One region of the Sanguibacter massiliensis genome, then DNA from elsewhere that is predicted to be linked to it. Evidence: riboswitches for the same ligand, from Rfam matches in the RefSeq annotation. Region 1 holds a riboswitch; each other region holds the start of a gene.
The links. Region 1 has a riboswitch for thiamine pyrophosphate ahead of C1729_RS02705 (YkoF family thiamine/hydroxymethylpyrimidine-binding protein). Riboswitches for the same ligand answer to the same signal wherever they lie in the genome.
Positions count from the first base shown of each region.

Region 1 (4,261 bases):
CATGTTCGACCTCGAGTACCGCGGTGCACGCTACTCGCTCGGCTACCCCGCGTGCCCTGACATGGAGGACCGTCGCAAGGTCGTCGAGCTGCTGCGCCCCGAGCGCGTCGGCGTCGAGCTCTCCGACGAGCTCCAGCTCCACCCCGAGCAGTCGACCGACGCGTTCGTCTTCCACCACCCGGAGGCGAAGTACTTCTCGGTGTGACCGCTCATGCGTGGGCCTGTGGACAGACCGCCCCACGGCGTGGCATCACGTGGGGCGCTCGTGCGATGCTTGCCCGCATGACTGGACCCGGTACCACAGCGGGCACGCCGGCCTACCGCACGTCGCGTCGTCCGCACTGGCAGGACGTTTCCGCCGCTGCACGTGACGCCGTGGAACGTCGACTCAACGCCCGGGTCGCCGCGGGGTCGAGCGCGATCGCCGGCTTCACCCCGGGCCTCGCAAGCGTTCTGACGCTCGACGACGGGCGGACTGTCTTTCTCAAGGGAGCAGGTCCCGCCCAGGAGGCGTGGCTGGCGCAGACCTATCGTCGCGAGGCGGCGACTGTCGCGGCCTTGCCGTCGCACCCCGCGACGGTCCCCCTGCTGTGGACGCTCGACGCCGATGGCTGGTTCCTCGCGGCCTACGAAGCGGTCGCGGCAAGCCATCCGCCGCGGCCCTGGACGCAGAAGGATGCCGCACGCGTGCTCGACACCCTCGTAGGGCTCGGCGCGTCGCTCACACCTCCGCCACCGGGCATCGATGCGCCCTCGTGGGTGGGCGAGCTTGGTGTCTTCGTCGACCAGCTAGGTCTTCTGGAGTCGCGCCTCGGCGCGACTCGCACCGCCGAGATCCGCGCACTGGCGCGTCGGGTCCTGCTGGAGGCTCCCGCGACGACGTTGAGCCATGACGACGTCCGCGACGACAACCTTCTGCTCGGGGCAGACGGCAGCGTGAGGCTCGTCGACTGGAGCGCGGGGCTGCTCGCGCCGCACTGGTTCATGGCGGTCGTCGCGATGATCGCACCCGCCGCCGACGGCGTGGACGTCCGAGCGCTCCTCGCTGCGCATCCTGCGACGCGCGACGTTCCCGCGGCACATGTCGACGGCGTCATCGCGCTGCACCTCGGCTACTTCCTCGGCGTTGCCGACCTCGACGAGGTCGAGTCCTCACCGTGGCTGCGCACGCACCAGCGCTGGTACCGGGACGCGACGCTGCGCTGGTTCGAGAGAGACTGACGCCAGCACGTCAGCGCCGCACGGGGATCACGCGGACGGGCGCCGCACCCGGTAGGGCCCGCACATGAAGGCACGGTTGCGGGCAACGTCGACGAGCTCGAGGTCGAGCCAGCCCGAGAAGACCGAGTGGTCGTCCGCTACCGCGGTCATCTCGCCGTGTACGTCGCGCACGTCGGCGTGCGTAAGCCGGACATCGGCGCCCGCGGGGACCGGCAGGTCGCGGTGGGTGAGCACCCAGGCCGGCCGGGGACACAGGATCTCACGATCCCCTCACTCGCACCCGCGTCCGCTTGGTGGAACGGGCGCCGGCCGCGTTGGCCCTCGAGGCTCGTCGTCGTTACGGTGTGCTCACCAAGCCCCCGGGGAGCGCATGAGCGCTGAGAGTGCAGGCCGGACCCCCGTCCCACCTGCAGACCCGTGGAACCTGATCTGGTCAGTACCAGCGTAGGGAGCAGGGCGGAGCATTCCCGTCCTCGTGCCCGCGCGCTCTCGGGCGCACGGATGCGGGGGCACGTCGTGGGCATTTCCGTGTCCGCGGCGGCGTGGCGCTGCCGCGCGAGTGGGTGCATCGTGCTTGCCCACCCCCGGGGGCGTCGATGCACAGGAGCACGCATGTCCCTCTCCCCGTCCACGACGTCCGCACGCGGCGACGCCCAGGCTCGAGACCCGCTCGCCCTGGGGGTCGGCGCACGTATCACGGTCTCCGTGATGTCCGACGACTATGTCGCGATCCTGCTCACTGCCCTCGCGGACACCGCCGCGGCATCCGCCCCCGGTCTGGTCGTCGAGTCCGACGACGTCTCGACGTACGTCGGTGGCGCCGAGGCGGGCGTCCTCGCCTACATCGTCGACCTCATCGCGCGGGTCTCGGCGAGCGGTGCGCACGTCGTCGCGCACGTTCAGCTCTCCCGCGGCTGCCCGGGCGAGCTGACGTGCGGGCTCGACGCCCCCACCCTCGCGATCCCGGACCTCACCCCGCTCGCACCCACAGGGGTCGAGGCCACCGCCCAGTGGGCGCTGTACCCGCTCGCCGACGGCCCCGGCGCCGACCACATGTCCCACATCATGGCGGTCATCGAGCGGGCCAAGGCCGCGGGGGTCGCGCGTGCGTCGCGGCACTTCGTCACCGAGCTCGCAGGCGACCTCGCCGACGTCCTCGGCACGGTCGCCGACGGCTGGCTCGCCGCCGGCCGCTCCGTCGCGCACGTCGTCACGCACGTGACGATCTCGACGAACCACCCGGACGCCGATGCTCCCGCGACGGAGGTGGCCCGATGAGCACGCCCCGCACCGACCTGCCCGGCGCGACGGCCGACGACGCCGCGGCCACGCTCCCGACCCTCGTGCCCCGCGACCGCCGCGGGCTCACGCTCCACGAGACCGTGCTGCTCGCGGTCCTTGCGGTCGTCTTCGGGTTCCTCTACTGGGCGTTCGTCCAGGCGTGGTACGGACTGCAGATCGCGATGGGTCCGCTCGGCGACCTTGCCCAAAATGTGCTCGCCGGCTCATGGATCATGGTCGCGCCTCTCGCCGTATACATCGTGCGCAAGCCGGGTGTCGGCGTGGTCGTCGAGATTCTCGCGGCTCTCGTCGAGGTCGCGTTCCTCGGCTCCCCCGTCGGGCCAATGCTCCTGCTCGTCGGGTTCATCCAGGGTGCGACCGCCGAGCTTCCCTTCGCCCTCACGCGCTACCGCCGTTTCGGCTGGCCGACGTTCCTCGCGTCAGGTGTCTCCGCCGGGGTTCTGACCTTCGCGTACAACGCGTTCCGGCAGGGATGGCTCGGTCAGGAGTACCTCGGCCTCCGCTTCGCGTTCACGCTCGCGTCGTGCATCCTGCTGTCCGCGGTGGCCGCCAAGCTCCTCGGCGACGGGCTCCTCCGCACGGGTGTGCTCGACAACCAGGCGATTGGGCGCGCCGCACGATGAACGCCGCCGTGGTTCTCCAGGGCGCGAGCGTCCACTACCCGACCGCGTCGTCACCGTCGCTGCACGACGTCACGCTGCGCATCGCCGCCGGTCGATCGTGTCTTGTCCTGGGCCCGTCCGGTTCCGGGAAGTCAACACTCCTGCGGATCATCACGGGGATCGTGCCGCAGACGGTCGATGCGGCCGTCACGGGTGACGTTCGCGTGCTCGGCTCCGATCCGCGCGAGGTCACGACCTTTGACCTTGCGCGACATGTCGCGTACCTCCAGCAGAACCCTCTCGACCAGCTGTGCCTCGCCACGGTCCTTGACGACGTGGCGTTCACCCTGGAGAACCACGGCGTCCCGTCCGAGCACATCGCGGCGCGCGTTCGAGCGGCTCTCGCTCGGGTCGGGGCCGCTCACCTCGCCGACCGTCCCACTGCCACGCTCTCGGGCGGTGAGGCGCAGCGGGTCGCGCTTGCCAGCGTTCTCGTCGCCGAGCCGGCGCTTCTGCTGCTCGACGAGCCGACGGCGATGCTCGACCCGGCCGGCGCGCAGCAGGTGGGCGCGGCGGTCGCGACCGTCATGAACGACGGTGGCCCGACGGTCCTCCTCGTCGAGCATCGTCTTGACGAGCTCCCCTCTTTGCCGGTCGACACGCTCGTCATCGACGCGTCGGGCTCCGTGCTCGCGCACGGGCCCACCGCCGACGTCCTCTCGACGCATGCGCAGGCGATCGAGGCCCTGGGGTGCTGGCTGCCCCTCGACATGCGGCTCGCCTTGATGCCTGACGCACTCACCGAGCCGTATCTTCCTGGTGCCCGCCGCGTCCCCTCCGCACGCTGCACGTCGACGCCGCTCCTGCGTGCACGGGGCGTCACCGTGCGAGCTGAGGCAACGTCCACACCCGCGATCGGCGCACCTGCCGGAGCTGCCGTCGTCCGGCAGCGTCCCACGCTCGTCGACGGCGTCGACCTCGATCTCCGCGCCGGAACGCTCACTGCGATCCTCGGCGTCAACGGCGCAGGCAAGTCGACGCTTCTCAAAGCACTGGCTGGACTGTGCCCCGCCGAGGGCGCGCTCACGTGGCCGGCCCACACACCGGGCCCGCCCTCGCCCCGGCGCCGCATCCGG
Region 1 covers NZ_LT964979.1:561,570-565,830, reverse strand. Annotated here, with positions in the region: gene metH (methionine synthase) at 1-205, shown strand, start outside; gene C1729_RS02715 (phosphotransferase) at 283-1,221, shown strand; gene C1729_RS14490 (hypothetical protein) at 1,249-1,392, opposite strand; TPP riboswitch at 1,572-1,691, shown strand; gene C1729_RS02705 (YkoF family thiamine/hydroxymethylpyrimidine-binding protein) at 1,834-2,499, shown strand; gene C1729_RS02700 (ECF transporter S component) at 2,496-3,146, shown strand; gene C1729_RS02695 (ABC transporter ATP-binding protein) at 3,143-4,261, shown strand, end outside.

Region 2 (4,261 bases), 400 kb from region 1:
CACAGCGCAGCGAGCACCGTCCTCCGCGCGCTCCCCTCACCGAGCTCGGCGACGTCGACGACGGCCGACACCCCCGCAGGAGACCCGCCGAGCACGACGATCCGGTCCGCGAGCGTGAGCGCCTCCTCGACGTCGTGCGTGACAAGCACGACGGCCCGCGTCGGACCGAGCCCTCCTGTGCGCCGCTCCACGTCGAGCCACGCGCCCGTGCGGCGACGCGTGAGCGCGTCGAGCGCGCCGAACGGCTCGTCGAGCAGGAGCAGACGACGCCCCGCGAGCACCGTCCGGGCGACGGCGACCCGCTGCCGCATGCCGCCCGAGAGCTCGTGCGGCCACGCCCGCGACGACCCGCCGAGGCCGAAGCGCACGAGCAGCGCCGTCGCGGCCTCCCGCCGCTCGCGGCGCGGCAGGCCGCGCACCTCGCCGCCGAGAACGACGTTGCCGAGTGCACGACGCCACGGCAGCAGCGCGTCGTGCTGCGGCATCCACGCGACGTCCCTCCGCCCCGCGTCCCACGGGACCCGGACCTCCTCCGCGACGACACGTGCAGCACGCGGCTCGAGGCCCGCGAGCACCCGCAGGAGCGTCGACTTGCCGCAGCCCGACGCACCGAGGACCGCGACGAGCTCGCCGTCGTCCACGGTGAGGTCGACACCGCGGAGCACGTCGCGACCTCCGAACGCCACCGTGAGCCCGCGGACCTCGACGAGCGGCGCACCCGCACCACCCGCCGCCCCGGCACGCGCCGGGCGGACGTCAGTCGAGGAGCTCATCGGTCCACGCCGCGTCCGTGTCGAACCCGTCCGCGACGAGGTCGTGGTCCTCGAGGAACGCGACGAACGCGTCCCACGTCGCCTTCTCCTGACGGCCCCACTCCTCCGCGGACGGCGCGAAGTGCTCCGCGAGGTAGCGGGCGCTCGGCTCGACGAGCGCCCGGTCGAGCTCGGGCGCCCGCGCGAGCAGCGCGTCCGCCGCCGCCTGCGGGTCGGCCATCGACGCCCGGTAGCCGCGGGCGAGCACGTCGAGCGTGTCGTCAAGCAGGGCCCGGTCCGTCGTGAGCCGCGCACCCTGCACCGCGAGGAGCGGCGTGTACCAGTCGGGAATGCAGCTCGTGTGCTCGGCGAACGGGATCGTCGTGACGTCGAGACCGTCGACCTCACGCATGCGGATCGTGTCCCACGCGTCGAACACCCACGTCGTGTCGTAGAAGTCCTGCTCGAGGTCCGAGCGCGCGTCGTTGCTCACCATGGGGACACGCTCGACCTTGCCGGGGTCGCCGCCGTCGCAGCGCACGAGCTCGTCGATGAGCGCGTTCTCGAGCTGGCCGCCGTAGCCGCCGTACCGCTTGCCCTCGAGGTCCTTGGGCCGCGTGATGCCGTCGGAGCCGAGCGCGAGCAGGCTCGACGTGTTCGAGCGGATGACGGTCGCAACCGCGACAACGTCCGCGCCCTTCTCGCGGGCCGGGACGAGCGCCTCCGCGACGGAGAAGACGATGTCGGCGTTGCCCGTCGCCACGAGCTGGAGGCCCGAGGCCTCCCCCGGCTCGACGATCTGCGGGTCGAGACCCTTCTCGGCGAACCAGCCGTTCTCGAGCGCGAGGTAGAGGCCGAGGTGGTTGGTGTTGGGCGTCCAGTCGAGGACGATGCGCACCGGTCGCAGTCCCGCGTCGTGGTCGGCGCGCGCGTCGGTCGCGCAGCCGGCGGGCACCGCGAGCGCGAGGGCTGCGAGGGCGGCCGCAAGGGTGCGGCGCACAGGGTTCGTCGTGGTCATGTGGTTCTCCTGGTGGGGTCGGTGGGGTTGGTCGGCGCCTCAGCGCCGCTGCCACGGCAGCGCGCCGCGGCACACGAGGTCGACGACGACGTAGACGAGCGCCGTGAGGACCGAGACCGCGGCGATCGCGACGAGCACGAGCTCGACGTCGTAGGACTTGCGGGCACGCTGGACGACGACGCCGAGCCCACTCGACGCCGCGAGGTACTCCGCGACGACGGCCGCGCCGATCGCGTACGTCGCCGCGACCCGCAGACCTGCGAGCGCGCCGGGCAGGGCCGCAGGGACGCGGACGACGACGAGCGTGCGCAGGCGCCCGCCGCCGAGCCCGCGGACCATGTCCGCGAGCGCACCGTCGGCCTCGCGCATCGCTGCCGTCGCCGAGACGAGCACGGGGAAGAACACCGTGAGCGCGACGACGACGACCTTGGGTGCGAGGCCGAAGCCCATCCACAGGACGAGCAGCGGCGCGAGGACGATCGACGGGATCGTCTGCGTGACGGTGACGAGGGGGCCGACGGCGCGCGACAGCCACGTCGACGCGGCCGTCGCGACCGCGAGGAGGCCACCCGCGGCGACGCCGACGAGGAGGCCCAGGCCGGCCTCCGTGAGGGTCGTCGCCACGTGCGGGACGAGCGTCGGCGCGGCCTCGACGGCGCGCGTGGCGACGTCGGACGGCGCGGGCAGGACGAACGCGGGCAGCACGCCCGAGCGCGCCGCGCGCTCCCACACGAGCAGGAGCGCGGCGGCGAGCAGGGCGGGCGGCCACACGGCGTGGAAGGCCGCCCGTGCCCTCACGGGCGGTGCTTCGTCACGAGGTCGGCGATGCGCGGGCCACGGTCGCCCGCGGCGCCCGCGACCTTGATGTGGCTGATGACGCTCGCAGCGCCGTCGGCGAGGACGGCCTCGTGCGCGGCGCGCAGGACGGACCAGATCTCGTCGGGCGTGCCTTCGAGCGTCGTGCCCATGGCGACGACCTCGCTCACGAGGCCGGACGCCTTGATGACCGCGATCGCGGCGTCGACGTGGGGGTAGGGGACGGCGGTCGGGTCCGCGGGGCGGGGTGCGACCTGGATCTCGGCGATCATGGGGACTCCTCGGTTCGAGGGTCGTGCCGCGGGAGGTGCGCGTACGCGCACGAACGACCCGGCGCGTGGCGTCCGGGGGCGTGCGTCGCCCCGGGGCGCGCACGGCAAGGATCGGGGCACCGCTGAGGGCGACCCCACGCTCCCTCCGCTGGCATGACCCAGTTCAGGTTCGCGGGTCGGCGGCTCGGGCACGTGGCCCATCCGCCCTCTCAGCTCGGTGTACCGAGCTCCCCGGCGTGTGACGTCCTCACGGTATCCGGACATGGGACGAACCGCCGTTCGACGGCGCAGCCGTCCCACCTGTCGGTCATCCCGCGGACGCGTTGCTCGCCGCCCGGGGCCGACGGTGGTTGGGTGGACGGGTGAGAGCGATCCAGGCAGCACGCCCCGGCGGTCCCGACGTCCTCGAGGTCGTCGACCTCCCCGCCCCTGTCCCCGGACCGGGCGAGGTCCTTGTCGACGTCGCCGTCGCCGGCGTGAACTTCATCGACACCTACCGGCGCGGCGGCGTCTACCCGCAGTCGTTCCCCCACGTCCCCGGTGTCGAGGGCGCAGGAGTCGTGCGCGCGCTCGGCGACGACGTCGCGGGCGTCGCGGTCGGCGACAGGGTCGCGTGGTTCGACGCCCCCGGCTCGTACGCCGAGCAGGTCGTCGTCCCGGCCGACCGCACGCTCGCGGTGCCCGACGGCATCGACCTGCCGACCGCTGCGGCGCTCGCCCTCCAGGGGCTCACCGCGCACTACCTCGTCGACTCGAGCTTTCCCGTCGGCCCAGGACACGACGTCCTCGTCCACGCCGGTGCGGGCGGCGTCGGCCTGCTCCTCACCCAACTCGCGGTCGCGCGGGGCGGCCGCGTCGTCTCGACCGTCTCCTCTGACGCGAAGGCCGCGCTCGCGCGCGACGCCGGAGCAGCCGAGGCCCTCCGCTACGACCTCCTCGACGACCTCACGACCGAGCTCCCGAGCCTCGTGCGCGACCTCGTGCCCGAGGGCGTCGCCGCCGTCTACGACGGCGTCGGGCGGACGACGTTCGACGCCTCGCTCGCCTGTCTCGCCGTGCGCGGCACCCTCGTGCTCTTCGGCGGGTCCTCCGGTCAGGTCCCGCCGTTCGACCTCCAACGTCTCAACACGGGCGGTTCGCTGTTCGTCACGCGGCCGACGCTCGCGCACCACGTGCGCACGCGCGGCGAGCTGCTCGAGAGGTCCGACGAGCTCTTCCGCCTCGCACGCATCGGTGCGTTGCGCGCCCGCATCGGTCTCACCGTGCCGCTCGAGGACGCCGCATCCGCGCACGCGGCGCTCGAGGGTCGGCGCACGACCGGCAAGGTACTGCTCGAGGTGAGGCCGGACCTCGCGTGAGTACGGTGACTACGTTGACTCCATGAGCGACTTCAACGACCTCGT
Region 2 covers NZ_LT964979.1:965,595-969,855, forward strand. Annotated here, with positions in the region: gene C1729_RS04515 (ABC transporter ATP-binding protein) at 1-773, opposite strand, end outside; gene C1729_RS04520 (ABC transporter substrate-binding protein) at 757-1,770, opposite strand; gene C1729_RS04525 (ABC transporter permease) at 1,810-2,568, opposite strand; gene C1729_RS04530 (thiamine-binding protein) at 2,565-2,858, opposite strand; TPP riboswitch at 2,982-3,102, opposite strand; gene C1729_RS04535 (quinone oxidoreductase family protein) at 3,221-4,216, shown strand; gene C1729_RS04540 (nucleotide pyrophosphohydrolase) at 4,239-4,261, shown strand, end outside.
Region 2: it holds a riboswitch for thiamine pyrophosphate, as region 1 does, so the genes downstream of both, C1729_RS04530 (thiamine-binding protein) here and C1729_RS02705 (YkoF family thiamine/hydroxymethylpyrimidine-binding protein) in region 1, are expected to answer to the same signal.

Region 3 (4,261 bases), 220 kb from region 1:
CACGTCGCAGCGACGGGCTCGCCGAGGAGCACCGCGAGCTCGGGCCGGTTGGGCGTCACGAGGTCGACGTTCGCGAGGAGCGACCTCACGGCGTCCTCAGCATCGGGCTCGAGCAGCCGGTCGCCGCTCGTCGCGACCATGACGGGGTCGAGGACGACGACTGGCGGGCGGACGCGCACGAGCCAGGCGGCGACCTCGGCGGCGGCCGTGACGGACCCCAGCATGCCGATCTTCACGGCGTCGATCGTCACGTCGTCGCTCACGGCGTCGAGCTGCGTCGTGAGGAACCCGGCCGGAGGGGTGTGGACGTCGCGGACTCCCTGCGTGTTCTGCGCGACGAGGGCCGTGACGACGCCCATCCCGTAGCCACCGTGCGCGGCGATCGACTTGAGGTCGGCGTGGAGTCCGGCACCTCCTGTCGGGTCGGTGCCGGCGATCGTGAGGACGCGTGGCACGGTACCGCGCCCGGGCGCGGTCACGCGGCCGCCCCCGTCCGCGCGGCCGCAGCGAACGCCTGCGCGGTCGCGGCGGGATCGGCTGCTGCGCAGATTGCCGACGCAACCGCGACGCCCGCGAGCCCGCCCGCGCGCAGCGGCGCGACGTCGTCGAGACGGATGCCACCGATCGCGACCGCGGGCACGCCGACGGATGCGGCCTGGCGGACGATGCCGTTGATGCCGAGCGGAGCGGGGGCGTCGGGCTTCGTCGCGGTCGCCCGCACGGTGCCGATGCCGACGTAGTCGACGCGCGCGGCGGACGCCGCGGCAGCCATGAGGTGCGCGTCGGTCGAGGCCGTGACGCCGATGACGACGTCCGGGCCGACGAGCGCGCGCACGTCGATGAGCGGCAGGTCGGACTGCCCGACGTGGACCCCCGCGAGACCTGGGACGCGGCGCCTCGCGGCGCAGAACACGTCGACGCGGTCGTTGACGAGGAGCGCGACGTGCGGCGGGACGACGCGCGCTAGGGCGAGCGTGAGCTCGAGCAGCTCGCGCGCAGACGCCCGCTTGTCCCGCACCTGGACGGCCGTGATGCCGCCCGCGGCAGCCGCGTGGACCGTCGCGACGAGGTCGCGTCCAGCGCGGCCCGCCGCGTCGGCGTCGGTGACGAGGTAGACCGACAGGTCGAAGGGCCTCACGCGAACCTCACCGCCTCCGCGAGCGTCGGTGCGTCGAGCAGCGCGAGCTCGTCGAGCAGACGCACCGCGAACGAGCCGGGACCCGTCGCAGCCTGGGCAGCGCGCTCGGCCGCGACCGTGTAGGCGCCGCACGCGGCGACCGTCGCCTCGAGCGTGTCGTCGTGGACGCCGACGAACGCGGCGACGATGCCGCCGAGCGCGCAGCCGCCGCCAGTCATGTGGGTGAGGAGCGGGTGGCCGTTCGCGACCCGCACCACCGTCGTGCGGTCGGTGACGAGGTCGACAGGTCCGGACACCGCGACGACGCCGCCCGTGCGCGCCGCGACGGCGCGCGCTGCGTCGAGGCTGTCCTCGACATCATGCGTCGCGTCGACGCCACGGCCACCGCCGTCCGTCCCGGCGAGCGCACGGATCTCGGAGGCGTTGCCGCGGACGACCGTCGGACGCAGCTCGAGAAGCTGCGCGGCGAGGGTGGTCCGGAGTGCGAGCGGACCGACGGCGACAGGGTCGAGCACCCAGGGGCGCTCGAGCGTGTCGCACGCGCGGGCCGCCTCGAGCATGCCGGCGCGCTGCTCGGCACCGGGCGTGCCGAGGTTGACGTAGACGGCGTCGGCGACGCCCGCGAGCGTCCCGGCCTCGCCTGGCAGGTCCGCCATCGCGGGCGCGGCTCCGAGGGCGAGGAGCGTGTTGGCGACGAGGTTGACGGTGACCGTGTTGGTGAGGCACTGGACGAGGGGCCCGGCGGCGCGGACCTCCTCGAGTGCACGTGGGACGGCTGTGAGCAGGGTCGACGGCGCACGAAGCATCGTGACATCCCTTCGCTAGTACGAGCTAGATCAGGTTCGACGGGTGTGATCTCAGCCCCCGCGAAAGGGGCACCCCGTGTCAGTGCGTCCGAGAGTAGCAGCGGTGTCCGAAAAGTGGATCGGCGGTCTCAAGCGCTGAACCCCCGGCAACGAGGAGGAGCCGTGCACCCCGGACGGGGTGCACGGCTCCTCCGAGCGTGCGCGAGGCTCGCGTCAGGTGCGCGTGCGCGAGTAGAGATACAACGCGAGAACGAGGAGCACGAGGCCGCCGACGACGGTGAGCGCAACCTTCACCGCGCTCACCGGGTGCTTGCCCGTGACCTTGCCCGTCGACGCGTTGATGACGACCTGCCACTGCTTGCCCGCGTACATGTACGTCGCGATCCAGAAGGGCATGAGAACAAGCTTGAACATCACGGCCGCGTACGCGGTGCGGATCTGCGAGATGCGCTGGCGGTCCCCGCCGATGGCCCGTTCGACGTCGTCCCGGATGACACCGGCCATGACCTGCTTGGCGGTCTCGAGCCCGCGCGGCGGATCCACGTCGTAGCGCACGGTCGAGAACCCTGCGACGTACTCGGCCCGGTAGGGCTGGGCCTTCGCGAGGTCCGCGCTCCCGGCGCCGCGCGCCTCCTTGGGGGTGAGCTGGGCCGAGCCGGGGACGACGATGTCGTCGAAGCTGCGACGGACGGTGCCGGACCGGTGCGACCAGCGGGTGCGGGTCTCCGTGCGGTCGTCGTCGACCTTCACCGTGTAGTCGTCACCGCGCTGGCCCTCGTACTCGCTCGTCGTGCGGGCGTCGAAGGTCCAGTACGGCAGATAGGTGCCGCGGAGCGACTCCTCGGCGTCGACGTCCTTGAGCGCGCGCGGGCCGAAGAAGCGCGAGGTCACCCACTTCGTGAACGCGGCGCGCGCCGCGGCCTGGTCGAGTGCGAACGGGACGACCGCCTCGGGCGGGATGACACCCTCGGTCGGGGTGATGCCGACGAGGTGTCCACCGCAGAACTGGCATGCGGTCGAGATCGCGGTCGACTCGGTCGTCGCACCGCAGCCCTCGCACCGCAGCACGTGGCCACCGAGGCTCGCGACGGCGCGGCCGGCGTTGATCGCGGCCCAGGCCTCGTAGTCGTGCTCGTCGACGCTCGCATCCGGGTCGTGGGCGATCTCGGCGAAGTAGCCGCACATGAGGCAGCGCATCGAGGAGGTGCCTGCGGCAAAGCCGAGCTGCGAGCCACAGCCGGGGCAGCGGGTCGCGAGGAGCGCGGCGTCCTCCGCCGACGCTGACGCTGTGTCCTCGGGTTGCGGCGGGAACGGGGGAGGCATGCTCATCGGCTCAGGCTCCCGGGGTCGCGGGCGGCAGGGGCGGCGGCACGGCGCCGAAGAGCGACGCGAGCGCGGGAACCGAGCCGGCTGCGGTCCACGCGGCCATGCCGTCCTGCCACACGAGCGTCTCCCGGGTCAAGGAGCCCGAGGCTGCAAGGCTGCCGAGCTCGGCGAGCGACGTCGGGCCTGACTGGGCGCCACCCGTCGCGTGGAACCAGGGCGCGCCAGCCCCGGGCAGCGGCGGGGGAGCGGCTGCCGCCGGCGCGGCGGGCGCGGCAGGGGCCTGGCTGCCTGCCAGCGTCTGCGCCATTTGCTGGCCGACGGCGAGCCCGAGGCCCATCGTCATGCCCTCGCCCCCGCCGCCGGGGTTCCCGGCGGCGGTCTCGATCGCGTTGGCCGCCTGGAACTGCGTGTACTGCTGCATGTTGCCGAGGACGGCCATCTGGGTCTTCTTGTCGAGGGCGGCCTCGACCTCGGGCGGGAACGAGATGTTCTCGATGACGAAGCGAGTGATGGCGACGCCGTACTCGGCGAGGCTCGTCGTGAGCTCGGTCGCGAGCCGGCCGGCGATGACGTTCTGGTTGGCGGCAAGGTCGAGCGCGGCGACCTGCGCGTGGGCGAGCGCGGGGCCGAGGGCCCCGACGATGTTCTGCCGGAAGAACTCGCCGATCTCCTCGGTGCGGAAGTTCGGGTCGGTGCCGACGAGCTGGCGCAGGAGCGCGGCCGCGTCGGTCACCTGGAGCGAGTAGGTGCCGAATCCGCGCAGGCGGACGGCGCCGAACTCGGGGTCGCGCAGCATGACGGGGTTCTGCGTGCCCCACTTGAAGTCGGTGAACTGGCGGGTCGTGACGAAGTAGACCTCGGCCTTCCACGGCGAGTTGAAGCCGTGCTTCCAGCCCTTGAGGGTCGAGAGGATCGGCAGGTTCTGCGTCGACAGGGTGTAGGTGCCCGGGCCGAAGACGTCCGCGAGCCGACCCTCGTTGACGAAGACGGC
Region 3 covers NZ_LT964979.1:781,025-785,285, reverse strand. Annotated here, with positions in the region: gene C1729_RS03715 (bifunctional hydroxymethylpyrimidine kinase/phosphomethylpyrimidine kinase) at 1-479, opposite strand, end outside; gene thiE (thiamine phosphate synthase) at 476-1,138, opposite strand; gene thiM (hydroxyethylthiazole kinase) at 1,135-1,944, opposite strand; TPP riboswitch at 1,935-2,031, opposite strand; gene C1729_RS03700 (hypothetical protein) at 2,158-3,273, opposite strand; gene C1729_RS03695 (SPFH domain-containing protein) at 3,278-4,261, opposite strand, start outside.
Region 3: it holds a riboswitch for thiamine pyrophosphate, as region 1 does, so the genes downstream of both, thiM (hydroxyethylthiazole kinase) here and C1729_RS02705 (YkoF family thiamine/hydroxymethylpyrimidine-binding protein) in region 1, are expected to answer to the same signal.

Region 4 (4,261 bases), 1.3 Mb from region 1:
GACGCCGACGAGGTGCGCGCCGCGCTCGCGGACGGCCGCCATGCGGACGCGGTCGCCGCTGACATCGAGCAGGCCCGTACCTTCGGCATCACGGGCGTGCCGTTCTACGTGGTCGATGGACGGTACGGGATCTCCGGCGCGCAGCCCGGCGAGGCGTTCGCGCAGATCCTCGGCCAGATCATCGCCGAGCGCGCGACCACCGACTGACCCTCAGGATCACGGAGGATCCATGACTGACTTCCCTGCCGCCCCGCGCGGCCACGAGAACTCGCTGATGTTCGACGGTGTCGCACCCGTCGCCGAGGCTGCATCCCGCGGTGACGCCGCGATGCTCGACGCGTTCGGCGCGCCCGCGCCCGTCCCGTCGGACGCGCCGACGCAGCTCTTCGCAGCCCCGGCGGCGCCGGGTGCGCTGGCGTCGGGCGCCTTCGCGATGCTCGGCGGCACGGGAGAGGTGTGCGGGCCTGACGGTTGCGCGTGACCGTCGGGCACGCAGCGTGACGGTCGACGCAGCGGGAGCGCCCGACGGGAAGTTGCCGCTTCAATAGTTGACGCTTCAAGTAAATGGGTGCAGACTAGGGAGCGGTCCACCCGAGGAGCACCCATGAGCACCGCAACCCCGTCCGGCCCCGCCGCGAACGACCGCCTCGCGCACGCCGCCGCCGCGAACCCGTCGGCCCTCGCCCCCGCCGACCGCCTCGCCGCCGCGACCCACATGGACGCCGTCACCCTCTACGTCCGCGACATCGACCGCATGACCGACTTCTACGCACGCGTCATCGGCCTCCAGGTCATGGAGCGTTCAGCCGTCGACGGCCGCGACGGCATCGTCACGCTCGGACGCGGCACCGTGCCGCTCGTCGTCCTCCGCGAAGCCCGCGACCTGCCCGAGCGACGCCCCGGCGAGGCCGGCCTCTTCCACACCGCCATCCTCTTCGCCGACCACGCCGGCGTCGCCGGCGCCCTCGCGCGCGTCGCCACCTACGCCCCCGAGCTCTACACGGGCGCAGGCGACCACCTCGTCTCCGAGGCCTTCTACCTCGACGACCCCGAGGGCAACGGCATCGAGCTCTACGTCGACCGCCCCCGCGACCAGTGGGAATGGACGCAGGGCCACGTGAAGATGGACACCCTCTACATCGACCCGAACGCGTTCCTCACCGAGCACCTCACCGAGACTGCGCTCGAGCGGCCCGAGGACTCCGCTGCGACCCTCGGCCACGTCCACCTGCAGGTCGGCGACGTCCCCACGGCACACCGCTTCTACGTCGACACCCTCGGCTTCGAGGCCACCGCGACGCTCGGCACGTCAGCCCTCTTCGTCTCCGCCGGCGGCTACCACCACCACATGGCCATGAACACGTGGCGGTCCATGGGCGCCGGGCCGAGGCCCGTCCAGCTCGGCCTCGGCGAGGTGTCGATCCTCGTCCCGACGCGCGACGAGATCGGCGCCCTCGCGGACCGCCTCGCGCACGGAGGCGTCGAGCACGCCGACGACGGCGCCGTCCTGCGGTTCAGCGACCCGTGGAACAACCGCATCGCGGTCGCCGTCGGCTGACCGGAGTCGCGAGCCTCAGCGCAGACGACCCGCGCTGATCCGGCGCGTCACCCGGCGCGCACCTCGGTCCGCGAGGATCTTCGCTCCGGCAGCGACCGCACCCGTGACGGCCGCGAAGATGATGATCGACGAGTTCGGCGCGTCCGTGTCGAGCGCATTGCGCGGCGCGTCCTTGCCCGTCGTGCGCTTCCACGCATAGGCGAGCGCGCGCTGCGCGATCCACGCCGTGCCCGCCGACGCGGCCAGCAGGATGACCTTCTCGAGCAGAGCTTCCTTGTTCTCGTCAGCCACGGTGTCCTCCATCGCAGGTCGGCGTGCCGAACCGTCGTCGGCACCTCACCCCACGCTAGCGTCCCAACGCCGAGCGGGCGTCCCGGCCGGTGCGCCGCTCGATAGCGGATCCGCACCAGTGACGTGCCTGGATCGGCTATCGGACCGAACGGAGCGCCGCTCGATAGCCGATCCGTACGTGCGACGCGCACGGATGGGCTATCGAGTCCTGACGAAGACGCGCGGATTGACGGCTTCCGCCCCTCCGATGGTCGGAAGCCATCAATCCGTCGGGGAAGTTCGGAGGTCGTGCACAGAGGGACGGCCCGCGGATCCTGACTATGATGGTCGGGATACGACAGGGGAGCGCTGCGGGGAGCCGTGAGCGCTGAGAGTGCGGACCACCGCAGACCCTCGAACCTGACCCGGTTAGCACCGGTGGAGGAAGTCGGGACATCTCACCACGTCGTCCACGCGGCCTGCCGTGACGGACGACGGGACCCCTCCTAGCACCACAGGAGGAACCACGTTGCACAGCACGACCAGCACCACCCGCCGCCGCCCCATGCGGCTCGCAGCGCTCGCGCTCGCCTCGGCGACGCTCCTCGCGGCCTGCGCGTCCGAGGGCCCCACCCAGGCCCCGACGACGACCCCCGGCGCGACCGCCTCGACGAGCGAGGCCCCCGCGAGCGGCCCCGTCACGCTCCTCACCCACAGCTCCTACGAGCTGAGCAAGGAGCAGATCGCCGACCTCAAGGAGAAGGGCCTCGACGTCAAGGTCGTCCAGGTCGGCGACGGCGGCACCCTCGTCAACCAGCTCATCCTCACGAAGGACGCGCCGCTCGGCGACGTCGTCTTCGGCGTCGACAACACGTTCGCGTCACGCGCGATCGACGCGGGCGTCTTCGAGGCCTACACCTCCCCGGCGCTCCCCGCAGCCGCAGTCCCGCTCAAGGTTGCGGGCGGCGACGCCGTCACGCCCGTCGACCAGGGCGACGTCTGCATCAACATCGACACGGAGTGGTTCGGCAAGAACCCGGACGTCCCCGTCCCCGCGACGCTCGACGACCTCACGAAGCCCGATTACAAGGACCTCGTCGTCCTCACCAACCCGGCGACGTCGACGCCCGGCCTCAGTTTTCTCGCCGGCACCGTCAGCCAGTACGGCGCCGACGGATACCTCGATTACTGGACGAAGCTCAAGGACAACGGCGTGCGCATCGCCGACTCCTGGTCCGACGCCTACTACACGGACTTCACGAGCCAGGGCGAGAACGGCACGCGGCCCATCGTCCTCTCGTACTCCTCGAGCCCTGCCTACACGCTCACGGACGACGGCGGCACGACGACCGCGTCGCTCCCCGCGACGTGCACGCGCCAGGTCGAGTACGCGGGCGTCCTCGCAGGTGCGAAGAACCCCGCCGGTGCGCGCGCCGTCGTCGACTACCTGCTGAGCCCCGAACTCCAGGCGACCCTCCCCGACACGGCGTACATGTACCCCGTCGACCCGGACGTCGCGCTGCCCGAGTCGTTCCAGAAGCACGGCGCCCTCGCCGAGAACCCCATCCCCGTCGACCCCGTCGCCGTCGCCCGCGACCGCGACACGTGGATCTCCGACTGGACCGACACGGTCCTGGGCTGAGACCTCATGACAGCCCTGCGTCCCGTCCCCGGTGAGGTGCGTGTCCCCCGCACGCGCCCCGCCGGCGAGTTCATCCCTCCCGACGCCGCTCCCCTGGAGCGGCGGTCGTCGACGGGATGGGCCACGGCGGGACGCAGGGCCTCGTTCGCGCTCGCGGCCGCCGTGCCGCTCGCGTTCCTCGGCCTCTTCTTCGTGTGGCCGGTCGTCGCGATGCTCGTGCGCGGCCTCACCGACGCGGCCGGCGCGCTCGACCTCGCGGGCGTCGCCGACGTCCTCGCGAAGCCGCGCACGTGGCGCGTCGTCACGACGACGATCGTCCAGGCACTTGTCGGCACGGCCGTCGCCGTCGTCCTTGGCGTGCCCGGCGCGTACGTGCTCTACCGGCGGCGGTTCCCCGGGCGCACGCTCGTGCGAGGGCTCGTCACCGTGCCGTTCGTCCTGCCGAGCGTCGTCGTCGGCGTCGCCTTCCGGGCGCTTCTCGGCCCGGGCGGGCCGCTCGGCGCCCTCGGGCTCGACGGCACGTTCACCGCGATCGTCTGCGCGCTCGTGTTCTTCAACTACGCGGTCGTCGTGCGGACCGTCGGCGGCTTCTGGTCGCGGCTCGACCCGCGCGCGGAGGAAGCGGCGCGCGCCCTCGGAGCGAGCCCCGGCCGCGTCCTGCGGACGGTGACCCTGCCCGCGCTCGTCCCCGCGATCGCGAGCGCCGCCGCGCTCGTCTTCCTCTTCTGCACGACGGCGTTCGGCGTCGTCATGGTCCTCGGCTCGCGCGAGCACGCGACGATCGAGACCGA
Region 4 covers NZ_LT964979.1:1,886,064-1,890,324, reverse strand. Annotated here, with positions in the region: gene C1729_RS08845 (DsbA family oxidoreductase) at 1-207, shown strand, start outside; gene C1729_RS08840 (hypothetical protein) at 230-481, shown strand; gene C1729_RS08835 (VOC family protein) at 605-1,558, shown strand; gene C1729_RS08830 (DUF4235 domain-containing protein) at 1,574-1,849, opposite strand; TPP riboswitch at 2,179-2,292, shown strand; gene C1729_RS08825 (thiamine ABC transporter substrate-binding protein) at 2,358-3,470, shown strand; gene C1729_RS08820 (ABC transporter permease) at 3,477-4,261, shown strand, end outside.
Region 4: it holds a riboswitch for thiamine pyrophosphate, as region 1 does, so the genes downstream of both, C1729_RS08825 (thiamine ABC transporter substrate-binding protein) here and C1729_RS02705 (YkoF family thiamine/hydroxymethylpyrimidine-binding protein) in region 1, are expected to answer to the same signal.